Regions from separate parts of the Agrobacterium sp. NPDC090283 genome, predicted to be linked through region 2. Evidence: predicted binding sites of a transcription regulator. Region 2 holds the regulator's gene; each other region holds the start of a gene.
The links. The regulator LexA, encoded in region 2, represses DNA repair genes until DNA is damaged. The targets are predictions, from matches to a motif close to TGTTCNNNNTGTGTTCNG.
Positions count from the first base shown of each region.

Region 1: the regulator LexA is predicted to act here: its motif matches at 1,172-1,189, upstream of ACIQUH_RS06900 (ATP-dependent helicase).
Region 3: the regulator LexA is predicted to act here: its motif matches at 1,757-1,774, upstream of ACIQUH_RS24465 (PA0069 family radical SAM protein).

Region 1 is NZ_JBIVYG010000003.1:295,232-298,510, reverse strand. It holds gene ACIQUH_RS06910 (efflux RND transporter periplasmic adaptor subunit) at 1-479, opposite strand, end outside; gene ACIQUH_RS06905 (carboxymuconolactone decarboxylase family protein) at 719-1,129, shown strand; gene ACIQUH_RS06900 (ATP-dependent helicase) at 1,231-3,279, shown strand, end outside.
Region 2 is NZ_JBIVYG010000001.1:539,717-542,995, forward strand. It holds gene ACIQUH_RS02680 (glutathione S-transferase family protein) at 1-477, opposite strand, end outside; gene lexA (transcriptional repressor LexA) at 917-1,639, opposite strand; gene ACIQUH_RS02690 (TRAP transporter large permease subunit) at 1,887-3,146, opposite strand; gene ACIQUH_RS02695 (TRAP transporter small permease) at 3,143-3,279, opposite strand, start outside.
Region 3 is NZ_JBIVYG010000022.1:65,928-69,206, reverse strand. It holds gene ACIQUH_RS24470 (ribonuclease HII) at 1-100, opposite strand, end outside; gene ACIQUH_RS24465 (PA0069 family radical SAM protein) at 484-1,641, opposite strand; gene ACIQUH_RS24460 (glycosyl transferase) at 1,930-2,448, shown strand; gene ACIQUH_RS24455 (FAD-binding oxidoreductase) at 2,461-3,279, opposite strand, start outside.

The DNA of each region.
Region 1 (3,279 bases), on a different contig from region 2:
AGGTTCTTGTAGGAATTGGATTTTTCGACGGCGCTGCGCAGCGTCACCTGTGCCTTGTCGCGCTCGATCACCTGCTCTTCATCGTCGAGCCGTGCCAGCACCTGCCCCTTCACGACACGTGCGCCGGATGACGTGCGGATTTCCGAAACCGTGCCGGAAGCCTGCGGCATGACGACGACCGACTGGATCGCCTCGCCATTGCCGATGGCGTTCAACCTGTCATTGACCGTGCCTTTCTTCACCGGGGCCGTCACCACCAGGGTGGCGTTGCCGTTGCGGCGCGCACCGCCGGCATTCTGCCCTGTGGACGCACCGGCGGTCGAACCGCCGGATGCGGCGACTTCGATCGCCCCGGCAGGCGTTTTGCCAAGCCCGATCGCGGCGAGCACATTGCGGGCTTCGGGCGAATAAAAGCCCCAGAGACAGAGCCCCGCTCCCACCACGGCAACACTGACACCCACCTGTTTCCAGACCCGCATATATTTCTCCGGTTGATCCGCGCAGCATAAAGCATTCCCGAAAACGTAGGTTCCGGGACAGATGCAGTATTCCCGCTTGGCGGGGGCAAGGCAACGCACAAAACCGTTCCTTACGTAATTGTAATTTGGGGGCAATTGCCATCCGCAGCAGCCAAACCACAATCGGGGCCACGCATTCCTGTCGCAAATATCCGCCAGTGGGCTAATCTGCCTCCAGGACGCCATAACCGGAGGAAGCCATGAGCACCGTGACGAAGACCGAAAACCCGGAAACCGATCCACGCGTCAAGGCGGTGTTCGATGATATCCGCGCCACCCGCAAATCGGATTTCATCAACAATATGTGGCTCTACCTCGCCTTCGATGCCGATCTGCTTGAAAAGACCTGGGGCGAGGTCAAGGCGGTGATGGCAACACCTTCGGCGCTCGATCCCGTGGTGAAGGAAATGCTGTATATCGCCGTTTCCGTCACCAATGGCTGCTCCTATTGCGCTCATTCCCACACGGCCGCCGCCAAAGCCAAGGGCATGACGACAGAGCAGCATGCCGATTTGCTGCGCGTCATCGCACTTGCCGCCAAGACAAACCAGCTTGCGGTGGCGCTGCAAGTGCCCGTTGACGCCGCTTTCGACGCCGACAGGCAGGCATGAAGCGAAAAAATGCCTTGGAATGGGCGTTTTGACAGTTGATACCGGAATAAAAGCAGAACACGGTTCTGGCCTTTATATCCCGAATCACTACATTGGGCCGCATGAGCAACAGTTTTGACGATATGCCGTTCTTCGATGAAGAACCCGTGGCGCCGCGCAGGGCGACGAATAGTGCCGGTGCAGAAAGCGGCGGCGGGCTTGGCATTGCCGCCCGCGCCATGGCGGCGCGCGATCAGACGCGTGCCGCGCCCGACTATCTTTCCGGCCTCAACCCGGAACAGCGCGATGCCGTGGAAACGCTTGACGGCGCCGTGCTCGTGCTCGCAGGCGCCGGCACCGGCAAGACCCGCGTTCTGACGACCCGCATCGCCCATATCCTCGCGACCGGCCGCGCCTATCCGAGCCAGATCCTTGCCGTGACCTTTACCAACAAGGCCGCCCGCGAGATGAAGGAACGTATCGGCGTTCTGGTCGGCGGCGCTGTCGAGGGCATGCCCTGGCTCGGCACCTTCCACTCCATCGGCGTCAAGCTGCTGCGCCGCCATGCCGAACTCGTCGGCCTGAAATCGGATTTCACCATTCTCGATACCGACGACGTGGTGCGGCTGATCAAGCAGCTCATTCAGGCCGAAGGTCTTGATGACAAGCGCTGGCCGGCAAAACAGTTCGCCGGCATGATCGACGGCTGGAAGAACAAAGGCCTGACGCCGCCGGATATTCCGGAGGGCGACAGCCGCGCCTTCGCCAATGGCAAGGGCCGCGAGCTTTACACCGCCTATCAGAACCGGCTGAAAACGCTGAATGCCTGCGACTTCGGCGATCTTCTGATGCACCCGATCAGCATCTTCCGCCGCCACACCGATATTCTGAAGGAATATCACCAGAAGTTCCGTTACATTCTGGTGGACGAATATCAGGACACCAATACGGCGCAATATATGTGGCTGAGGCTTCTCGCACAGCGCGCCAAGGGCGAGCCGCAGAACGTCTGCTGCGTGGGTGACGACGACCAGTCGATCTATGGCTGGCGCGGCGCGGAAGTGGACAATATCCTCCGCTTCGACAAGGATTTCCCCGGCGCCAAGGTCATCAAGCTCGAACGCAATTACCGCTCCACCGAACATATTCTCGGCGCGGCCGGCCATCTGATCGCCCATAATGAGGGCCGTCTCGGCAAGACACTGTTCACCGAACGCAGCAGCCCTGACGATGAAAAGGTTGTGGTGCATGCGGCCTGGGATTCGGAAGAGGAAGCCCGCGCGGTCGGCGAGGAAATCGAACAGCTTCAACGCAAGAACCACAAGCTGAACGACATGGCCATTCTCGTTCGCGCCTCCTTCCAGATGCGCGAATTCGAAGACCGATTCGTCACGCTCGGCCTCAATTACCGCGTCATCGGCGGCCCGCGCTTTTATGAGCGCCTCGAAATCCGCGACGCCATGGCCTATTTCCGGCTCGTCTGCCAGCCGGCCGACGATCTCGCCTTCGAGCGGATCGTCAATACGCCTAAGCGCGGCCTTGGCGATACGACGATCCGTAACCTGCACGATTACGCCCGCGCCCGCGATATTCCGATGCTGGCGGCAGCCGCCGATATCATCGAGACCGACGAACTGAAACCGAAGGCGCGCAAGGCGCTGTTCGATGTGGTACAGGATTTCCGCCGCTGGCAGGGCCTCTTGGAAAACACCGAACACACCACGCTTGCCGAGCAGATCCTCGACGAAAGCGGCTATACCGCCATGTGGCAGGCCGACAAGACGGCCGAGGCCCCCGGACGGCTGGAGAACCTCAAGGAACTCATCCGCTCGATGGAAGCCTTCGAGAGCATGCGCGGCTTCCTCGAGCATGTCGCCCTCGTCATGGATGCCGAGCAGAACGAAAATCTCGATGCCGTCTCGATCATGACGCTGCATTCCGCCAAGGGTCTGGAATTCGACACCGTCTTCCTGCCCGGCTGGGAAGAAGGCCTGTTCCCGCACCAGCGGGCGCTGGATGAAGGCGGTCGCTCCGGTCTGGAGGAAGAACGCCGCCTCGCTTATGTCGGCATCACCCGTGCGAAGAAGCTCTGCCATATCTGGTTCGTGTCTAACCGGCGCATTCACGGGCTGTGGCAATCCACCCTGCCCTCCCGTTTCCTCGATGAACTG
Region 2 (3,279 bases):
GAAGAAGGCATCGACCGCCGTGAATTTCTGGCCCGCAAGATAAGGCCCGCCGAATTTCGCGAGACCTTCGCTCCACAGCGCATCGATGCGCTTTATATCGGCCGCAAGCCCGGTGTCGCCACCCTTCGGTTTTACGCGAATGCCGACCGACATGGGATATAGATTGCGCAGCGAAGAAAAGCCCGCATGCATTTCGCTCGCCGCCGAACGAGACCAGGCCCTTGCCTGCTTGTCGCTCGCCCAGACGCCCTGGTGTCGCTCCGCCAGATATTCGGCGATCGACAGCGATTCCCAAACCGTCACTCCCTCATCGACAAGGCAGGGTACCTTGCCGGTCGGAGAGAAGGTGGAGAAGGAAACGCCTTCGCCGAAGGGAACGAGTTTTTCATCGAAGGCGATGCCGAGCGTGCGCATCAATACCCACGGCCGCAGCGACCATGAGGAATAGTTCTTGTTGGCAATATAAAGATCGTACATGACGTGCTCCCCGATATGACGCGCATTTCTATAACGGCGGATGGGCCTTGGAATATTGCAAATAATCCATGGCTCCCATAAGCGGCATTGATGGATGGGAAGGTGAGGTCAGGGAAAAAGAGGCGCATCCACGTCACCACCTGGAGATGACGGCGAGACATATGGCGACGCGATTTGCAACCTGCATCCTCGCTCAAGGAGATGAAGGGTGCTCATTTCCTTGAATTCAACCAGCCGCCTCTTTGCCCTTTCCTGCAGCACAACGAAAACATCTGGCATGAATCCGGAACCATCCTTCATGACAAAAGACGCGCCGATCCGCTGGACGATTTCTCTTTACTTCGGCAAAGCCGCATTGTTCCAGAAAGCAAACCGCGATGCTTCAAAGGGAGCGTCATCTTTCCCGATGACGCTCCCACCGAAAAAAAGGCGCCGTCAATTAATGATAACGGCGGATCAGCCCAACCAGCTTGCCCTGGATTTTCACCCGGTCCGGTCCGAAAATACGGGTCTCATAGGCGGGATTGGCCGCTTCCAGAGCGATGGAAGCTCCCTTGCGGCGGAAACGCTTCAGGGTCGCTTCTTCATCATCCACCAGCGCGACGACGATATCGCCCGGATTGGCGGTGTTGCCGTTGCGGATGATGACGGTATCGCCATCAAAAATGCCGGCCTCGATCATCGAGTCGCCCTTGACCTCAAGAGCATAATGTTCGCCCGAACCCAGCATGTCGACCGGCACGGCCACATCGTGGGTGTTGTTCTGGATGGCGGAAATCGGCACGCCGGCGGCGATGCGGCCCATGACCGGCACGGTGACGGCGCCGCCGAGATCATTGGCTGGCGCCTTGGGGGCAGGGGCCGGTTCCGGCGTCTTCGGCTTGCCGAGGCTGCCTTCGATGACGCTGGGCGAAAAGCCGCGCTGCGGCCTCGCACCCGGCGTGTAGGCCTCCGGCAATTTGATCACTTCCAGCGCTCGTGCCCTGTTAGGTAGCCGGCGAATAAAGCCGCGCTCCTCGAGCGCGGTGATGAGCCGGTGGATGCCGGATTTGGAGGCAAGATCGAGTGCGTCCTTCATTTCATCGAAGGAGGGCGGCACGCCGGACTCTTTCATTCTTTCATGAATGAAGAGAAGCAATTCCTGCTGTTTGCGCGTGAGCATGAGGAAAACACCCTTGAGAATCGTCGTTGAAGTCGCGAAACAAATACAGAACGAACACTATATGTTCCATATGTGTTCCGCAATCCCCTAAAATTTCGTGAAGGGTGTATCGCAGATGGTGATTTGATCGTCGAAACCGTGAACAAAGCGGATTTGATTACTTAAGCGAGGTGTCTCGAACGCCAAAACCATCGGCCGGGGAGAATCGGCCGATGGTTTCCGTTGCCATTTTGCTGCGGGCTGAGTGTCAGTAGATCGTGAGCGCAGGAATGAAGCTGACCGCGATGAGAAGCAGCATCGCCATGGTGAAGAACGGCCACAATTCCCTCGTCGTCGCGCCGAGCGGCGCTCTGGCGATGGAGGACGAGATGAAGAGCGTGGTGCCGATCGGTGGCGTATAGAGCCCGATACCGAGATTGATGACCATCATCATGCCGAGCTGCACCCGGTCGAGCCCGATCATATCCGCAAGCGGCACGAAGATCGGTCCGAGAAGCAGGATCGACGGCGGCAGATCGAGCGGCATCCCGATGATCAGCATCAGGATGTTCATCATGAGAATGATCAGGATCGGGTTGGAGATATTCTCCGCCACCCAGGTGGCGAAATGCTGGGGAGCCTGATCGAAGGTGAGGACCCAGCCTACCGCCGCACTGCCCATGATGACCAGCATGACGACGCCGGTTGCCGAGCCCGCCTCGACGAAATTGTCGCAGAAACGTTTCCACGTCAGATCGCGATAAAAGAAGATGCTGAGCACGAGCGAATAGACGACAGAAAGAACGGCGACTTCCGTCGGCGTTGCAAAGCCGAAGCGCAGGCCGAGGATGATCAGGATCGGCAGAAGGATTGCCGGCAGGCTGCGGAATGCAAGGAGCGCCAGATCGCGCTTGCGGATACTTTCGTCACGCACGGCATAGCCCCGCCGCACAGCGATGGCCCAGCAGACGAAGATGAAGCCCACTGCCATGAGCAGGCCCGGCAGAATGCCGGCTATGAACAGATTGGCGATGCTGACACCGCTGACCAGCGAATAGAGGATCATCGGGATCGACGGTGGGATAAGCACGTCGATGACCGCCGAGGTGGCATTGTTGGCCGCACAGAGGGGGGCAGGGTAGCCTTGGCGTTTCTGCCATGGAATGAGCACCGAACCGAGCGCACTCGCATTGGCGACCGCCGAGCCGGAAACGCCGCCGAACACGACCGAAGAAATGACCGTCGTGGAAAGCGGGCCGCCGCGCCAGCGCTGCATGGCCTTGGAGGCGAGTTCCAGAAGCTGGGTTCCGAGTTTGCCGCCGAGCATCAGCGTGCCGGCGAGCATGAAGAACGGCAGCGCCAGCATCGGAAAAGACTGCGTCTGGTCGTAAACCTGCTGCGCCACGATCGAAAGCGGCACGTAACCGTTCCACAGCACGGCGACACCCGCAGAGATGATCAGGGCGTAGCCGACCGGAACCGCAATCATCATGAGAATACAAAATGCAATGATCATCACGATGGTCATAGCGGCATCTCCTCGGTTGCGCCGTGCGGGCGGGCATGCCAGCCGCCGGAGAGAATGCGCAGGCTCGCTGTTGCGGTCGTGACGGAGACCAATGCCGCGCCGAAGGCGATGGAATAATAGCCGATGCTGTTGG
Region 3 (3,279 bases), on a different contig from region 2:
AGAGGCCCTTCTTTTTCGCTTCCAGTTCGAAGGAGAAATCCGGACCGGTATCGGCAAGATCGAAAAGGGCAGGAGAATCGGGTGTGGCGGTGCGTTTCATGCGGCGAAACTCGCATACACACCCGATCTCCTGCAAGCCCCCGGAAGCGGGCGATGACAGGCAGGATGAGCCGGGGTCAAGGGGCGTGGCTCACCGTGCCCCTCAGGTCATCATGACCTTTGATCCTCCAACGGGGCGGCGGAGGAAAAATGATCGCACGCGAGGCGGCGGTTCCGGGGGCAATGTCCGGCGGGCCAGGGAAAACCCGCCGGGCATTTCGTGGGGAGCAACCAGATGAGGGGGTGCTCCTATCGTCTTGAATTCCGTTTGTTAAAGGCTGAGAGAGCCTTCGATTGCTGACCTGTTATCCTTCATGCCTGATGTCATCCTCGGGCTTCATCCCGGGACATTCATCATCCCGCGCCACTCTCAGCGTCGGGCTTTCAAAGCAGCGACAATTGCACGCCTGCATCGCCAGGCGGCAGGAAGAGATCGTCGCGCAGGTGAATGCCGCGGCGGATAAGGCCGAGCCGCTTGGTCGCCATCTCGAAACGCCTGCCGATCTGCCAGGCATAGGGGCCGGCGCCCTTCATGCGTTTTCCGAATTCCGCGTCGTAATCCTTGCCGTCGCGCATGGAGCGCACCAGCGACATGACATGACGGTAACGGTCCGGATAGTTGCGCAGCAGCCAGTCGCGGAACAGCGGGCTCACCTCCAGCGGCAGGCGCAGCAGCACGTAGGAAGCTTCGGTGGCGCCCGCTGCCTTGCCGGCCTCGAGAATGCGTTCGATCTCATGATCGTTGAGGGCCGGAATGACAGGCGCCATCATCACGGCCACGGGAATGCCGGCCTCCGTCAAGGCCTTCACCGCCTCCAGCCGCTTTTCCGGCGTGGCGGCGCGCGGTTCCATGTTGCGCGCGAGCTTCCGGTCCAGTGTGGTGACGGAAATACCGACCTTGGCGAGCCCCTTTTTGGCCATGGGCGCCAGAATATCGATATCCCGCTTGATCAGCGCCGATTTGGTGACGATGGCAACGGGGTGATCGGCCTTGGCCAGCACCTCCAGTATCTGCCGCATGATGCGCCATTCGCGCTCGATCGGCTGATAGGGATCGGTATTGGTGCCGATGGCGATCACCCGCGGCTTGTAGCCCGGCTTCGCCAGCTCCCGTTCCAGGAGCTTTGCCGCATCCGGCTTGGCGAAGAGCTTCGATTCGAAGTCCAGCCCGGCCGAAAGGCCCATATAGCTGTGGGTGGGCCGTGCGAAACAATAGATGCAGCCATGTTCGCAGCCGCGATAGGGATTGATGGAACGGTCGAAGGGGATGTCGGGCGATTCATTGCGGGTGATGATGCTGCGCGGCTTTTCCACCTGCACCTCGGTGCGGAATTCCGGCATGTCCTCGAGCGTCTGCCAGCCATCGTCGAAAACCTCGTGCTGCAAGGTCTCGAAGCGCCCATCCGGGTTCAGCCCGCCGCCCCGGCCACGACGGCGGTCGATCTCGATGCGCAGGCCGGATGCATCGGCGAGCGCATTGGCAATGTCAGGCATATGGCTCGGCTGGAAGGCAGCCTGCCCGTCAAGCGTATGGTTTCTCATCTGGATGCTCTCGGAGCGCCGCACACCTTTCAAGGCACGCTCGACGCCCTAAACCGTTTCCATCCGGGCGGGCGTTTAATCGCCTTCCGAATGATTAAATTCCTACATCAGGAATGAGAACAATACAAGAACAAAATTCAGATTCGACTCCTTCTCCAGGGGTGGATGCGTGATCGCGATAGGCACGGCCACGTCCGGAGACTGTGCGGTCGGCGGCATGGAGAGCCGCGGATTTTACCACGATGAGCACAGTGGCAATTTATTGTGCGATGCGTTAGAGCTATGCAGATGTTGACAGTCATAATGGAATGCCGGGATCACGAGCCGGAACTGGCGCACACATTGTCTGCGCTTGTCACCGGGGCCGTGGAAGGGCTTGTAAGCGATGTTGTGATTCTCGATCACGGTTCGCGCGATGGATCGTCGCGCGTCGCCGATGCCGCCGGCTGCCGTTTTTATGGGCAATGGGACATTGAAGACGTCGTGAAGTCGGCACGCGGCGGCTGGCTGCTTCTGATCGAACCGGGCGCGCGCCCGCAGGCGGGCTGGATCGACGAGATTCTCGAATATGTGGCGATCTGCGCGCAGCCGGCCCGCTTTTCGCCCTCGCGCTATCATCGTCGCAATGTCTTCAGCCGTGTGCTGCGCCGCGTTCCGCCCTTGGAGCATGGATATCTTCTGCCGAAGAAACATGCCGTGTCGATTGCGAAATCGGGCATGAGCCTGACGCAATTTGTCGGCGCACAGAAACCGCGCCGGCTGAATGCGGAAATGGTGCCCGCCTGGGCGCTGCGGGCCTCGGCTTAACGCAGGGGCGCTTTATCCGGCCAGAACCTTGCCGGGGTTCATGATGCCGGCGGGGTCGAAAGCGTGTTTGATGCGCCGCATCAGCTCCATTTCGATGCCGGGGCGGATGGCGGCCAGTTCGTCGCGCTTCAATTGCCCGATGCCATGTTCGGCCGAAATCGAGCCGCCGAGCGACAGTACGATGCCGTGCACGATCTCGTTCATGTCCCGCCAGCGGCCGATGAATTCGGCCTTGTCGGCACCCACCGGCTGGGAAATATTGTAATGAATATTGCCGTCGCCCAGATGTCCGAAGGCGCAGACACGGGCACCGGGGATGGCGGCGAGAACCGCCTTTTCCGCCGTCGACATGAATTCCGGTATTTTTGACACCGGAACGGAAACATCGTGCTTGATCGAGCCGCCTTCGGGTTTCTGCGCCTCCGACATGCTTTCGCGCATGTGCCAGAGCGCCTGCCGCTGGGCTTCGGATGTGGCGATCACCGCATCCTGAACCAGCCCGGCCTCAAAACCGCGCTCCAGCAGCGATTGCATCATGTTATCCGCCGTCTCCGCCGAATCGGAGGTGGAGATATCGATGAGCGCGTACCAGTCATGCGGCTGTTCCAGGGGATCGCGCACGCCGGGAATATGCCGGGCGGTGAATTCGACACCGATTCGCGGCATGAGCTCGAAACCGGTCAGCGCCGTGCCGCAGAGGTTGGAGGCCATCTCGAACAGCTTCAGCGCGTCTTCGGTGGAGGTAAGCCCGGCAAAGGCCACCTGATGGCCGAGCGGTTTCGGGAAGAGCTTCAGCACGGCGCCGGTGATGATGCCAAGCGTGCCTTCGGA